Regions from separate parts of the Streptomyces sp. TLI_55 genome, predicted to be linked through region 1. Evidence: riboswitches for the same ligand, from Rfam matches in the RefSeq annotation. Region 1 holds a riboswitch; each other region holds the start of a gene.
What was found. A riboswitch is a leader RNA that binds a small molecule or an ion and turns the genes downstream of it on or off. The one in region 1 is predicted to bind cyclic di-AMP.
Positions count from the first base shown of each region.

Region 2: linked by a shared signal. The riboswitch ahead of CRP56_RS26395 (C40 family peptidase) and the one ahead of CRP56_RS17425 (LysM peptidoglycan-binding domain-containing protein) in region 1 are both predicted to bind cyclic di-AMP.
Region 3: linked by a shared signal. The riboswitch ahead of CRP56_RS25365 (transglycosylase SLT domain-containing protein) and the one ahead of CRP56_RS17425 (LysM peptidoglycan-binding domain-containing protein) in region 1 are both predicted to bind cyclic di-AMP.
Region 4: linked by a shared signal. The riboswitch ahead of CRP56_RS20095 (M23 family metallopeptidase) and the one ahead of CRP56_RS17425 (LysM peptidoglycan-binding domain-containing protein) in region 1 are both predicted to bind cyclic di-AMP.

Region 1 covers NZ_OAOJ01000001.1:3,783,512-3,787,249, forward strand. Annotated here, with positions in the region: gene eno (phosphopyruvate hydratase) at 1-1,204, opposite strand, end outside; gene CRP56_RS17425 (LysM peptidoglycan-binding domain-containing protein) at 1,461-2,150, opposite strand; cyclic di-AMP (ydaO/yuaA leader) riboswitch at 2,154-2,321, opposite strand; gene CRP56_RS17430 (LysM peptidoglycan-binding domain-containing protein) at 2,516-3,472, opposite strand; gene CRP56_RS17435 (cytochrome P450 family protein) at 3,722-3,738, opposite strand, start outside.
Region 2 covers NZ_OAOJ01000001.1:5,700,679-5,704,416, forward strand. Annotated here, with positions in the region: gene CRP56_RS26385 (hypothetical protein) at 1-13, shown strand, start outside; gene CRP56_RS26390 (tellurite resistance/C4-dicarboxylate transporter family protein) at 1-995, opposite strand, end outside; gene CRP56_RS26395 (C40 family peptidase) at 1,087-2,223, opposite strand; cyclic di-AMP (ydaO/yuaA leader) riboswitch at 2,232-2,388, opposite strand; gene pcrA (DNA helicase PcrA) at 2,643-3,738, shown strand, end outside.
Region 3 covers NZ_OAOJ01000001.1:5,495,305-5,499,042, forward strand. Annotated here, with positions in the region: gene CRP56_RS25350 (FAD-dependent oxidoreductase) at 1-459, shown strand, start outside; gene CRP56_RS25355 (hypothetical protein) at 470-1,075, opposite strand; gene CRP56_RS25360 (HAD family hydrolase) at 1,225-2,031, shown strand; gene CRP56_RS25365 (transglycosylase SLT domain-containing protein) at 2,061-2,507, opposite strand; cyclic di-AMP (ydaO/yuaA leader) riboswitch at 2,511-2,693, opposite strand; gene CRP56_RS25370 (CocE/NonD family hydrolase) at 2,916-3,738, opposite strand, start outside.
Region 4 covers NZ_OAOJ01000001.1:4,397,057-4,400,794, reverse strand. Annotated here, with positions in the region: gene CRP56_RS20110 (dihydrofolate reductase family protein) at 1-195, shown strand, start outside; gene CRP56_RS20105 (alginate lyase family protein) at 275-1,489, shown strand; tRNA gene CRP56_RS20100 (tRNA-Met) at 1,564-1,637, shown strand; cyclic di-AMP (ydaO/yuaA leader) riboswitch at 1,875-2,030, shown strand; gene CRP56_RS20095 (M23 family metallopeptidase) at 2,042-3,076, shown strand; gene CRP56_RS20090 (aldo/keto reductase) at 3,138-3,738, shown strand, end outside.

The DNA.
Region 1 (3,738 bases):
TGTACTTGGCGACGCGCTCGGAGCGGGCCGGGGCGCCGGTCTTGATCTGGCCGCAGTTGGTGGCGACGGCCAGGTCGGCGATGGTGACGTCCTCGGTCTCGCCGGAGCGGTGCGACATCATGCACTTGAAGCCGCTGCGCTGGGCGAGCTCGACGGCGTCCAGGGTCTCGGTGAGCGAGCCGATCTGGTTCACCTTGACGAGCAGCGCGTTGGCGGCGCCGTCCTCGATACCGCGGGCCAGACGCTCCGGGTTGGTGACGAACAGGTCGTCGCCGACGATCTGGACCTTGTCGCCCAGCTTGTCGGTGAGGACCTTCCAGCCGGCCCAGTCGTCCTCGAACAGCGGGTCCTCGATGGAGACGAGCGGGTAGGCCGCGACGAGCTCCTCGTAGTACTCCGTCATCTCGGCGGCGGAGCGCTCCTTGCCCTCGAACTGGTACTTGCCGTCCTTGTAGAACTCGGAGGCGGCGACGTCGAGGGCGAGGGCGACCTGCTCGCCGGGGATGTAACCGGCTTCCTTGATCGCCTCGAGGATGAGGTCCAGGGCGGCGCGGTTGGACTCGAGGTTCGGGGCGAAGCCGCCCTCGTCGCCGAGGCCGGTCGACAGACCCTTGCTCTTCAGGACCTTCTTGAGGGTGTGGTAGACCTCGGTGCCCCAGCGCAGCGCCTCGGAGAAGGACTCCGCGCCGATCGGGGCGATCATGAACTCCTGGATGTCCACGTTGGAGTCGGCGTGCGAGCCGCCGTTCAGGATGTTCATCATCGGAACGGGCAGCAGGTGCGCGTTCGGGCCGCCCAGGTAGCGGAAGAGCGGGAGGTCGCTGGCCTCGGAGGCGGCGTGGGCGACGGCGAGCGAGACGCCGAGGATGGCGTTGGCGCCGAGGGAGCCCTTGTTGTCGGTGGCGTCCAGGTCGAACATCGCCTGGTCGATCAGCCGCTGCTCGGTGGCGTCGTAGCCGACCAGCTCCGGGCCGATCTGCTCGATGACGGCGAGGACGGCCTTCTCGACGCCCTTGCCCAGGTAGCGGTTCGGGTCACCGTCGCGGAGCTCGATGGCCTCGAAGGCGCCCGTGGAGGCGCCGGAGGGGACGGCGGCACGACCCGTGCTGCCGTCGTCGAGGCCGACCTCGACCTCGACCGTGGGGTTGCCTCGGGAGTCCAGGATTTCCCGGGCTACGACGACGTCGATGGACGGCACGAGCATCTCCTTCTTGGGATGTGACGCGGCTACGGCACTGCCGCAGCGACTCTGCGAGACGAGCCTAACCGGCTCCGGGCGATCGGCCACCGCGTGGACCGCCCCGTGGACAGAACCGATCGTAAATTGTTTCCGAACGGAACAAAGACGGTTCAAGAAACCTAGTACACAACGCGGCGCAAAAAACCCCGCTCCGGTGCGTACGGGGGAACACGCACCGGAGCGGGGAGTCTGGGGGACGGGTTCAGCCGCGAGCCCCTGATTACTTCAGGTGGAGCTGCTGACCCGGGTAGATGAGGTTCGCGTCCTCGATGATGTCCTTGTTCAGCTTGAACAGGGTCTGGTAGCCGCCCTTGACCTTGTGCTTCGCGGCGATCGAGCTGAGGGTGTCACCCTTGACGACCTTGTACTCGCCGTCGCCCTTCTTGACCTTCTTGCCGGTCGGGGTGGTGACGGTCTTCTTCGCGGCCGTGCGCTCCGAGGAGCGGGAGGCCGGCTGCTCGGAGGAGCGGGTGCTGGTGTCGCTGCCGCTCGACGAGCCGGTGGAACCGGAGGACGACGAGCTGCCGCCGTTGTAGGCGGCGCCGGACAGGCCCGTGCCGCAGACCGGCCAGGCACCCTTGCCCTGGGAGGCGAGGACCTTCTCGGCGACGGCGATCTGCTGCGCCTTGCTGGCCTGGTTGGCCTGCGGGGCGTAGGCGGTGCCGCCGTACGCGGCCCAGGTCGAGGCGGAGAACTGCAGGCCGCCGTAGTAGCCGTTGCCGGTGTTGATGGACCAGTTGCCGCCCGACTCGCACTGGGCGACGGCGTCCCACTCGGAGGCGGTGGCGGCGGAGGCGTTGCCGGCCGCCATCAGCGGGGCGGCGATGGCGACACCGGTCACGCCGGCCAGAGCGGCGGCGCGGGTGGCCTTGGACGGACGACGGTGCTTGCCCTTGCCGGAAAACAGCATGGTGGATCCCCTCACCGACGCCTGCGAGGTGAGCTGTCGGGTTCGGGCCGGTTGAGTTGCCCGGCCGCGCACCCTGCGGTGCGCGACTTAACCCCAAGCCGGTCCAGCGTGAACTGCTGGGCCCGGCGCTTACCTTGGGTCCCCCGCTCCTGCCTACGGCGCTTGACGCGACGACTGTTCCCGTACAGCCGCTGGCAGGATTCGGCGTTGCGGCAGCCGGGGCTCGTGGTGACGAGCGGTGTTGACCGTAGACACGGAACCCGCGGGATTTCAAAGACGATCAGGGCTTCTGAGACTCATCCCACACTTTCGCCAAACCGGACATTCAGCGCGAAGCATGACGTGAACTCCCGCCGGTTTTCGCCCTATTCAGCCCCTACTACAAGGGTCTGACCGGGCATGATGGCGCTCGGGTCGGCACCGATGACCTTCTCGTTCAGGGCGTAGAGCCGACGCCATCCGCCGTCGAGGCCAAGGGAGTCGGCGATGGAGGCGAGCGTGTCGCCCTCGCGGACGGCGTACGTCTTCTCGTCGGCGCTCGGTCCACGGTGCCGGCCGGTGCCGGTGCTGGCGTCGCTCTCGCTCTTGGCGTCGCCCTTGCCGTCTCCGCCGAGGGCGCCGATGTCGACGAGGCTCGAAGAGCCGCCCACTTGCCACGAGTTGTCCGATTCGGCCTCATTCGCCGGAACCGTGGGCGAGTCGTCGGGCGACTGCGAGGCGGCCGGGCCAGAGTCGGACGTGTCCGACTTGGCGGACTTGTCCACGCCGGTGGAGGCGGAGGGTGACGGCGAGGTGTCGCCGGAAGCGTCGTCCGACGAGCCGGACTCCGCGGAGTTGGGCAACCCGGATGATTCCGAGTCCGATCCGGACGTATCGGACTCCGCGCCGGAACCGGACGCCGAGGGCGAACCGGTCCCGACGCCCGTGTCGACGTCGGCCGAGCCCGAGTCCTTGCTGAGCCCGTTGAGCAGCCCACAGGCGCCCCAGACGCCGACACCCTGGTCGGCGAGGACCTTCTCGGCGACGGATATCTGCTGATTGCGGCTGGCCAGGTCGGCGCTCGGGGCGTAGTCGAGGCCGCCGTACTTCTCCCAGTTGTCCTGGGAGAGGCTGAGCCCGCCGTAGGAACCGTCACCGTTGTTCTGGCTCCAGGAGCCGTCGGTCTCGCACTTGGCGACCTTGTCCCAGGTGCCGCCGTCGGCCGCGCTCGCGCCGGTGGCGGCGAGCAGCGGGATCGCGATGGCGGAGCCGGTCACTCCGGCCGCGACGAGAAGTGCCGGAGCCTGGCGGGGGCGACGGTGACGACCGTTCCCGGAGAGCATGCGGGGACCTTTCGCGAGACAGCGGTGATCGGCGTGGCGGGTGAGTCTGGGCGCCACGCTGGTTGGTGAACGTATCGGCAGACGATCACTTGTCACAAGTTAATGCCGCGCAGATCACGTGAAGATCACAGAGGTGAGGGGAAGTCACCTTCACAATGACCAGCGTCAATGGCCGAGTTGACGCGAAGTGGGCTATGAGGTCGGCGTGAAGCGGACCATGGCGCTCTATCAGGTGCCTTATGCGGCACTTTATGAGGTCGGCGTGA
Region 2 (3,738 bases), 1.9 Mb from region 1:
GCTGTGGACGTGAGGGGAGATTCCTCGGCTTTGATCCCGGCTCGGGCCGACGCCACGGCACCTACCGCCACCGCCAGCCACGCCGCCACCGCGATCCACAGCAGCACCTGACCCGGCGTCTTCAGCCAGGACACGTCGAGCGCGGTGGCGACGGCCAGGGTCGCCGCCGACGTCATCCCCATCGGGAACACCGTCGCCCAGCGGCGGACGTCGTAGTGCGGACGCGGCCACCCGAACTCGGCGACCAGCAGGACGACGTACCAGGACAGGTCGAGGATCAGCAGAGCTACGGTGACCGCGCGAAGGACGCCTCGGTCGTCGGCGTTCCACAGGTACAGGCTCGCGCTGTCGGCCGCGATCAGCTTCGACCCCGCCAGCGCCGAGATGGCCATCGCCCCGCCGGCCACCCACTGGTCCCCGGCGCCCGTCGCCACCTGGCGCAGATCGAAGTGGGCCAGGGCGAGGCCGTAGAAGACCAGGCCCAGCCAGAACAGCACCAGCGCCGCGTGCGCGAGCCACGCCGTCGAGATCGCGCCCGCGAGCGTCGCGCCGAGCACGGCCAGGCCCTGCGTCGCCACGCAGATCAGGAACACCGCGCCCGGCATCCGCCGCTTCCAGTGCCCCATGACCAGCACGACCAGCACCGGCCACAGCACCGTCGCCAGCGCCAGCAGCGCCTCGGCGAGCCGCTGCCAGCCCAGGGCGGAGAAGCGGGTGCCGAGCACCGTGGTCGCCGCGATCGCCGTGAGCGCGCCCGGCGTCTCGGCCTCCGCCACCCAGCGCGACCGCTCCCGCAGTAGTCGTACGGCGAAGTCGGCGGCCAGCACCACCCAGGCCACGCACGCCAGCACCAGGGCGATGCGGGACATCACCTCGTACCCCGTCAGGTGCAGGGCGACCGACAGGATGCCGGTCGCCATCACCGCGGAACCGGCGGCGGGCGGGCGCTGCGCCCACCAGGTGCGGAGGGGGGAGGTATGGGGCGTCTCGGGCATGAAAGTGATGCTAAGGAGCGCGCGGGGGGTTGAGAGCGGGGCACGCGCGCGGGCGTGAAGAAAAGAGCGCGGGGGTGCGGGGGCGCGAAGCCTAGGCCGGGCGCACCACGCTGTGGATCGCCGACTCGCCGTCGTAGTAGATCGACTCCTCGCGGACGTACGCCCCCGGCTTCGGCGCGTGGATCATCATGCCGTTGCCGATGTAGAGGCCGACGTGGGAGACGTCGTCGTAGAAGAAGACCAGGTCACCGGGTTGCGCGTTGGCGAGGGAGACCGTGGTGCCGAAGTTCACCTGGTCGTAGGTGGTGCGGGGGAGGGAGATGCCGGCGGCGTTCCAGGCGGCCTGGGTGAGGCCGGAGCAGTCGTAGGAGCCGGGGCCGGTGGCGCCCCAGACGTACGGCTTGCCGACCTGCGCGCGGGCGAAGGCGAGCGCCTTGTCGGCCTTGGTGGCGTAGGAGGAGTCGGCGGTTTGGGTGGTTTGGGTGGTTTCGGAGGGGGAGGGGCTCGCCTTCTGCTCCGCCGCCTTCTGCTGCTCGGCCAGCTCCGCGGCCTTGCGGGCGGCCTCCTCCCGCTTCTTCTTCTCGATCGCCGCGAGCCGCGCCTTCTCCTCGGCGGTCAGCTGCGACAGCAGCTCGCGCGCGGCGGAGAGCTTGCGCTGGACGGTCGCCTTGGCGGTCTTCAGGTCGGCCTGCGAGTCGGTGAGCGTCTCGAGGCTCTTGGTGGCCTCCTGGCGCTTCTTCATCGTCGCGGACTGCGCGCTGATGTAGTCGTCGACCGCGCCTTTCTGGCGGTCCGTCATGCGGCCCATCAGCTGCGTCTGGTCGAAGTAGTCCTGCGGGGTGTCCGCGAGCAGGAAGGTCGCGGTGTCGGGCGCGGAGGCACCGGTGCGGTACTGGGCCGCGGCGAAGGAACCGAGCTCCTCGCGGGCCTCGTTGAGCTTCTGGGTGCGCTGGGCGACGTCGTCGAGGAGGGTGTCGACCTCCTTGCGCTGCGTGGCGGTCTTCTCCTTGGCCGAGTTGTACTTCTCGGTCGCCGACTCCGCCTGCCGGTAGAGGTCGTCGACCTTCTTCTCGACTTCCTCCAGGCTCGGCTTGTCGTCGGCCGAGGGGGCGGCGGTGGCCGTCTGGGAGAGCAGGGCCACGGAGGTGAGGGCGGCCGTTGCGAGCGCGGGGGTGCGTATGCCTGCTACGCGCGTTCCCGCAGGACGTGGCCTTGCGTGCGACGCCAAGGGAGGCGACTCCTTCCATGTTCCGCCTACCGAGTTAGCTGTCGGGTTCGGGCGGGTGGTTCGGAAGGTGTGCCCTACGGCCGTCCCCCGAGAGGGAGGCGGGCCGATTCACCCCAAGGTCGGTGTGGGTCCCCGGCTCCGGCTGCCATGCGGCGCACCGGACTCGGCGGAGGCCGCGCGGCCCGGCGACGTTCGCCGGTGGGGGTCGTACGGCCTGACCGGCACGGTAGCCAACGGGTGTGGCCCCTGTGAAGGTTGATGTCCGATAGGCCCGATACATTTTCGTGACCTTGGGCGGGCGGGGGAGAAGATCGCGCGGTTTCTCACGGAACGTGACGGAGGGTTCCTGGAGGGTGAGAGGGCCCGAATTCTCGGGGCGGGGGCGGGGTGTCAGTGGGGAGCTCTAGACTCGGAGAGCGATGACAGGCCTCTTTGACGACAGCTTCCTGGCGAACCTCCAGGCCCCCCAGGGCCACGAGGAGGAACCCCCGCCGCCGCCCGAGGACGAGCACGGACCGGAAACCGTTCCGGACGATCTGTTCGGCGGGAAGTTCGACGTGCCGCCGGACCGGGACGCGTACTACCGCGACGGCGCCCCGCGCCCGGCCCTGGACGCGGCCGCGCTGATCGAGGGGCTCAACGAGAACCAGCGGGCCGCCGTCGTGCACTCCGGCACCCCGCTGCTCATCGTGGCCGGCGCCGGCTCCGGCAAGACGCGCGTGCTCACGCACCGCATCGCCTACCTGCTGGCCGAGCGGAACGTCCACCCGGGGCAGATCCTCGCGATCACCTTCACCAACAAGGCCGCGGGCGAGATGAAGGAGCGCGTCGAGCAGCTCGTCGGCCCGCGCGCGAACGCGATGTGGGTGATGACCTTCCACAGCGCGTGCGTGCGCATCCTGCGGAGGGAGTCGAAGAAGCTCGGCTTCACGTCGTCGTTCTCGATCTACGACGCCGCCGACTCCAAGCGCCTCATGGCCCTGGTCTGCCGTGACCTCGACCTCGACCCCAAGCGCTTCCCGCCCAAGTCCTTCAGCGCCAAGATCAGCAACCTCAAGAACGAGCTGATCGACGAGGAGGACTTCGCCGCCCAGGCCACCGACGGCTTCGAGAAGACCCTCGCCCAGGCCTACGCCATGTACCAGTCGCGGCTGCGCGAGGCCAACGCCCTCGACTTCGACGACCTGATCATGACGACGGTCAACCTGCTGCGGGCGTTCCCCGATGTCGCCGAGCACTACCGCCGCCGCTTCCGGCACGTCCTGGTCGACGAGTACCAGGACACCAACCACGCCCAGTACGCCCTGGTCAGGGAACTGGTCGGGACGGGTGCGCACGACGAGGACGTCCCGCCGAACGAGTTCGACGTCCCGCCCGCCGAGCTCTGCGTCGTCGGTGACGCCGACCAGTCGATCTACGCCTTCCGCGGCGCGACGATCCGCAACATCCTCCAGTTCGAGGAGGACTACCCGAGCGCGACGACGATCCTGCTGGAGCAGAACTACCGCTCCACCC
Region 3 (3,738 bases), 1.7 Mb from region 1:
CCCTACCGCCGCCTCCCGGAAGGAGCCCGCCACTACCTGGTCCGCCGCGTCCTCGGTCCACTCGGCGCCTGGTGGCTGCGCGACCGCTTCGAGGACAAGGTCCGGGTCAGCGAGGTCCGCCGCGTCCTCAAGGCCGACACCGCGGCCGGCCACCCGTCACTGTCCGTCCTCACCCACACCGGCCGCACCGAACGCCTGGCCGCCGACCACGTCATAGCCGCGACCGGCTACCGCGTCGACGTCGCCGCGATGGACTTCCTCGGCCCTGAACTGCGCACCCGGCTCGCGGTCAGCCGCGGCGCGCCCAGGCTCGGCGCCGGATACGTCTCCTCGGTGCCGGGCCTGTACTTCACGGGCCTGCCGTCGGCGTCGTCGTACGGACCGGTGATGCGCTTCGTGTGCGGCACGGAGTTCGCCTCACCGCGGCTGGCGCGGCATCTGGCGGCGGCCCACGGGTAGGGCCGACGGATCAGATCTCCCCGGACTCCCGCAGCCACGCCATGAACTCCTCGATCAGCTCCGGCGGGTTGGCGTACTCCGTCGCGTGGGCCTCCCAGCCGGGGCGGTCCATGTCGAAGACGACGACGGGGAGTTGGCGGCCGAGGGTCTTCTCGATCACTCCGTCGGCGTGGAGGTGGCGGGCGAGGTCGATGACGGCGTCCTGGAAGTGCCGGCGGAGGAGGTCGGTGCGGGCGCGGAGGTCGTCGTCGTCCAGGACCCGGTCGAGGTCGAACTCGCCGTCGTACCAGACACCGAGTTGCTTGACCTCTTCCACGTACACCCGGCTGCCCACCGGATCCTCGGGGACGTTGCCGAGCATCTCGAAGCCGTCGAGGAGCCAGTAGGCGTAGTTCCAGCGGACCTCGCCCTCGTCACCCGGGTACGTCTCCCGCTCGTACTGGCTCTCGGTGTTGTAGCCGATGGCCACGTACGGGTGGCGGTCGTCGTCGTCGAGGCGCCAGATGCGGAAGGACAGGGCGTAGATCTCGGGCTTGAGCTGCTCGGGGAAGCGTTCGAGGATGCCGGCCGCGGCGGTCCGCAGATGGCTCAGGAAGGTCTCCGGGTGATCGGTCACCCCGCGAGCATCTCACCCACAGGCCGACGCAACCGGTGGTGCGCGGTGCCCCGCCGACTCCCAACCGGAGCCGGTGTCAACGGATGTGAAAGGTGCGGCCGTCCGGTTCGCGTCGAGTCGGTGGGGGATTCCATCCGTATTCTCTGATCATGGCCGCACCCACCGCATATTCACTCGTCGCCACCGACCTCGACGGAACCCTCCTCCGAGGCGACGACACGCTCTCCGACCGGTCGCTCGCCGCACTCGCGCGGGTGACGTCGGCCGGGGCCCGGCATCTGGTGGTGACCGGCCGACCGGCCCCGAGAGTGCGGCCGCTCCTCGACGACCTCGGCAGCACCGGGCTCGCGGTGTGCGGGCAGGGTGCGCAGGTCTACGACGCCGGCGCGGACCGTCTGCTGTGGTCGGTCACCCTGGACCGGGAGTTGGCCGAGACCGCGCTCGGCAAGATCGAGGCCGAGGTGGGGCAGGTGTATGCGGCCGTGGACCAGGACGGGGTCGACGGGCTCACGCTCATCGAGCCGGGGTATCTGATGCCGCACCCGACCCTGCCCGCCGTGCGGGTGGGCCGCCGCGACGACCTGTGGTGCGAGCCGATCAGCAAGGTGCTGCTGCGCCACCCGGCCCTGTCCGACGACGAGTTGGCGGCGACCGCGCGCGGAGTCGTCGGTTCCCTCGCGACGGTGACGATGTCGGGCCCCGGCACCGTCGAACTCCAGCCATGCGGCATCACCAAGGCGACGGGCCTCGCGCTGGCAGCCGAGCACCTCGGCCTGGGGTCGCGGGACACGATCGCCTTCGGTGACATGCCCAACGACATCCCCATGTTCGACTGGGCGGCCCACGGCGTCGCGATGGCCAACGCCCACCCCGAACTCAAGGCCGTGGCCGACGAGGTGACCTTGTCGAACGAGGACGACGGCATCGCCGTCGTCCTCGAAAGACTCTTCAACTAGCCCTCGGCGAGAGGCTGGACGACCGGACCTCAGTACGCGCCGTACACGTTGTCGATCGAGCCGTAGACCGCGGCCGCGTAGTTGCAGGCCGCGGTGATGTTCGCGACCGGGTCGTAGGAGTCCCACGACGTGCCGGCCACGTGGTACGCGTTGAACGTCGGGTCGATCACCTGGAGCAGGCCCTTGGAGGGCGTGCCCGCGGCGGCGTTGGAGTCCCAGTTGTTGATGGCGTACGGGTTGCCCGAGGACTCACGGATGACGTTGCGGTAGATGCCGTCGTACGTGCCGGGAATGCCGTTCTGCGCCATGACCTGGAGCGAGGCGCGGATCCAGCCGTCGAGGGTGTCGGAGTAGCCGAGCGAGGTGGCGGTGACCGTGGTGGTGGTGGCCGCGGACGCGGTGGTCGCGCCGACGACGGGGAAGGCGAGTGCGGCGACGGCGGCACCGGTGACGGCGAGCTTGCGGGACAGACGCATGACGAAGTTCCTCTCCGGCGCCTGCGAGGTGAGCTGTCGGGTTCGGGCGGGAGCTGCCCGGCCATGCCCGAGAAGGCATGACTTCACCCCGAGCCGTACCGGTATGTCCGAAGACGTCCGGCCCGGCGACTTACCTGGGTCCCCCGCTCCTGCCGTGAAGTTCTCTGAGTGAGGTGAGCGGTCTACGGGCGGCGGCAGGATTCGGCGTCCGCCCGGGCCCGGAACGTATGCGACTGCACATGTCCGAAACAAGTACCGGATTCACAGATCGCACCTGTTGACCTTGGTGTCCGGCTTGTGCGCCCCGGAATTCCGGGGTTTTCGGACAAGGTGAGGGCAGGGTGAAGTGAGCCAACTCACCGTCGAGAACGAGAACGGCAAATCGGGCAATAAACCCTCAACTGGCGGTTAACCGGCGCTTCGTGGAATCCGCTTCTCCCAGGTCCGGTGGAAGACCACCTCGCCGCCCTCGCTGCAGATCACCTCGTTGGAGGTCAGGAACGCGGTCGCCTCGCAGGTGATCTCCGAGCGGGTGCGGACGGTGGTGTCCCAGCCCAGCTCCGGCCGGTGCAGCCGGATCGACCAGACCGAGCGGGCGCGGGCCGACAGCGGGTCCGACTCCTGGATCGTGTACGTCTCCAGTGCGTCCTCGGTGAACTCCAGGCCGTCGGGGTAGAAGCGGGTGCCGCCGTAGCGCGGGTCGACCTCCAGCCGCCACTCGCCCTTGGCGACATCCCGTACGACCAGCCGCTCGGGGCGGGGCTCGTCGAGGGTGGCCGGGTAGTTCACGCCCAGGGGTTCCGACTGCTCGGGCTCGCCGAAGCCGATGCCGGTGTCCGAGTCCACGTCATGTGTCCTGACCGGCAGTTCGAGGAAGCTGCCGGCCGGGTCCAGCGTGAAGCCGGCCTCGGACTCGGGCTGCGGCCAGATCCACGGCCAGTACGCGGAGGAGACCGCGAGCCGGATGCGGTGCCCGGGCGGGAAGACATGCCCGATGCCGTTCAGCTCGAAGACGACCTCCCCGCTCGCCCCCGGCTCCCACGGCACCGCCCGGTCCCGCCCGTGCCGGGCCGACAGGTTCAGCACGCCCCGGGTGACCAGCGTCGACGACCCGTCCGGCGCCACATCGCACAGCCGTGCGATCACCTGTCCGCGCGGCACCTCGCACGTCACCCGCAACCGCACCCGGGGCCGCCCCAGCACCCATGTCTCCTCACCCACCGCGAACTCG
Region 4 (3,738 bases), 610 kb from region 1:
TCCCGCCCCGCGCCCTGCGCCCGGCTGATCCTCGACGCGGGGGTACGGCGGGTGGTGACGGCCTGGCGGGAGCCGGACACGTTCGTGACGGCGGCGGACGGCAACGGGCTGCTGGCGGCGCAGGGTGTCGACGTCGTCGTACTGCCGGAGTACGAGGAGCGGGCGAAGGCGCCGAACAAGCACCTGTCGCCCTGAACGCGGGACCCCGCGGCCCGGCCGACCGATCGGACCAACAGATCCTGCGCCCCGGCAACCCCCGGTCCACGCTTCCCCTATGAGGCCCCGACTCACCGCCGCCCTCCTGCTGGCCCCGCTCCTCGCCACCGCCTGCGCGGGGACCGGTGCCGCCACCCGCACCATGGCCCGCGCCCTCCCCCCGGACACCGCCTTCACCCACCCCGGCGTGCTCGTCAGCGAGGCGCAGCTGGAGGCCGTGAAGAAGAACGTCACCGCGGGGAAGCAGCCGTGGCTCAAGGCCTACCTCGACATGCGGGACAGCAAGTACGGGGCGTACGACTACCGGCCCGAGCCGTACGCCAGCGTCGACTGCCCGGGTGGTGACCACGCCGACCGGCCCGCGCACGGGTGTGTCGAGGAGCGCGAGGACGCCATCGCCGCCTACACCCAGGCCCTGCTCTTCCGGATCACCGGCAAGCAGCAGCACGCCGTGAAGGCCAGGGAGATCCTGGACGCCTGGTCGGCGAAGATGCGGCGGCACACCGAGGAGGACGCCGGGTTGCAGACCGGGTGGGCCGGGTCGACGTGGGCGCGGGCCGCCGAGATCGTCCGGCACAGTCCCGGCGCGGGCTGGCCGGCGGACCGGGTCGCCCGGTTCGCGACCATGCTGCGCACGGCGTATCTGCCGACCGTCACCCGCAAGGTCCCCGACTACAACGGCAACTGGGATCTGGTGATGACCGACGCCGCCATCGGGATCGCCGTCTTCCTGGAGGACCGCAAGGCCTTCGACCACGCCCTGGAACGGTTCCGCGAGCGCGTGCCCGCCTACTTCTACCTGGCGAAGGACGGCAAGCTGCCGCTCACGCCGAAGGGGTCGACCGTCAACACCCCGCAGAAGCTCACGACGTACTGGTTCGGGCAGCGGACGTACAAGGACGGCATGTCCCAGGAGACCTGCCGCAACTTCAAGCACGTCGGCTACTCCGTCGCCGCCACCGCCCATGTCGCCGAGACCGCCTGGCACCAGGGCATCGACCTGTACGGCGAGGTGAAGGACCGGCTCAAGGCCACCCTCGCCTTCCACGCCCGGTACCAGGCGGGGGAGTCCGCGCCCGTGTGGCTGTGCGGCGGCAAGGTGGACCGGAACATGGGTCCCGACCTGGAGGTCGCCCTCAACCACCTGGAGAACCGCCTCGGCATCGCCGTCCCGGCCGCCCACAAGCTCGCCGAGGAGACCCGCCCGGCCGGCACCGACAACCTCTTCGTCTCCTGGGAGACCCTGACCCACGCGGGCAATCCCGGCACCTGAGAACCGCTCGTGAGCTGGGGCGACGTAAAGGTGGCGCGAGCGGTCCCGCGGATGGCGTATGCTGGTTTCAACGACGCGGGGTGGAGCAGCTCGGTAGCTCGCTGGGCTCATAACCCAGAGGTCGCAGGTTCAAATCCTGTCCCCGCTACTGAAGGCCCAGGGCCGGAATCCAGTCAATGGATTCCGGCCCTGAGTCGTTGTCCGGGTCCTTACTGAGCGTCGGCGGCGTCGGCGGGGTCAACTCGCCCGTTTTTCACCGGCCATGACCCCTACGTCCTGCCGAAAAAGGTTAATGATCAAGCAGAACAGCTTGGAATCCGTACCCCGGGTCTATTAACGTTCGATAACGCAGCGCGGTCGTCCCAGCCGTCACAAGAGTCGGCTCCGTGCGCACGCGCCGAATCCCGCAAGGGAACCGGGGAACCACCAACTTGGGGTGAATCACGCGTAAGTCGCCGTGAACCACGGCGGTTTACGCGCGTAGGAGACCTTCCTGCTCCGAACCCGTCAGCTAACCCGGTAGGCGAGAAGGAAGGAAAGGAGCACGCCCACGTGGCGTCAAACCGGCCTGCCCCCGAGGCCCCGTATGTGCCGAGCCAGCGCAGCACCGATGCCTTCGGCTACGGCAGCTACCACCATGACGAGGGCCCGCAGGACGTCTGGAATCCCACCGAGGACTCCCTCCGTCCGCCGCGTGGCAAACACCGGGTGGCCAAGCAGCGCGGCGGAGGACTCGCCCGCAGCTCCACGGTCCTGGGCGTCGGTGTCATAGCCGCCGTCGGCGCGGGCGGCATGGCCAGCGCCAACACCGGCAAGCCGCCGGTCTCCATCTCGATCCCCGACCTGCCCAACGTGGGCGGCGTCTTCGGCGGTGACGACGAGGCCCCCAAGGGTTCCGCCACCGCCCTCAGCAGCCTGGCCACCAGCGCCACGCAGACCGCCGAGAGCGGCTCGGACGCCGGTGAGGCGCTGCGCAACCGGATCATGGCGCAGGCCGAGAGCCAGCAGAACCAGGTCGACAACAAGGCGCAGCTGGCCGCCGAGGCCGAGGTCGCCACGCAGACCGCGAAGGCCGAGGCCGCCGCGCTCAAGCAGGCCGCCGACGACGCCGCCGCGGCGAAGAAGGCCGCCGAGGAGAAGGCCGCGAAGGAGGCCGAGGCCAAGCGCCTCGCCGAGCTCGCCAAGCAGTTCACGCTGCCGACCTCGTCGTACACCATCACGGGGACCTTCGGTCAGGCCGGTTCGCTGTGGTCCTCCGGCTACCACACCGGTCTGGACTTCGCGGCCCCCACGGGCACGCTGATCAAGGCGATCCACAGCGGCACCATCACGGAGGCCGGCTGGGCCGGCTCCTACGGCTACCGCACGATCCTCACCCTCGACGACGGCACCGAGCTGTGGTTCTGCCACCAGTCCTCGATCAGCGTCAGCGTCGGCCAGAAGGTCGGCACCGGCGATGTCATCGGACGCGTGGGCGCGACCGGCAACGTGACCGGTGCCCACCTGCACCTGGAGGTCCACCCGGGCGGGGCGGACACCGGCATCGACCCGATGGCGTGGCTGCGGAGCAAGGGGCTCAACCCCTGACCTCCCGCGTGGGTCGTTGTGTACGGAATACCGGTTTCCGGAATCGGTGTTGTTCCCGTACATGACTTCTCTTCGCAAGCTGGGCACGTCCGATCTCGAGGTCTTCCCGCTCTCCCTCGGCGGCAACGTCTTCGGCTGGACCGCCGACGAGGCGCAGTCCTTCGCCGTCCTCGACGCCTACGCCGCCGCGGGCGGCAACTTCGTCGACACCGCCGACTCCTACTCGAACTGGGCGGAGGGCAACTCGGGTGGCGAGTCCGAGACGATCATCGGCAAGTGGATCAAGGCGCGCGGCAACCGCGACGACGTCGTGATCGCCACGAAGGTCAGCCAGCACCCGGAGTTCCAGGGTCTGCGGGCCGCCAACATCAAGGCGGCCGCGGACGCCTCCCTGCGCCGCCTGGGCACCGACCACATCGACCTCTACTACACGCACTTCGACAAGCCCGAGGTGCCGGTCGAGGAGATCATCGGCGCGCTGGACGAGCTGGTGAAGGCGGGCAAGGTGCGGCACATCGCCGCGTCCAACATCTCCGCCGAGCGGCTGGAGAAGTCGCTGGCCTTCTCCGAGCGCGAGGGCCTGGCCCGGTACGTGGCACTCCAGCCGCACTACAACCTGGTCTCGCGTGAGACGTACGAGGGTGAGCTGCAGGACCTGGCGG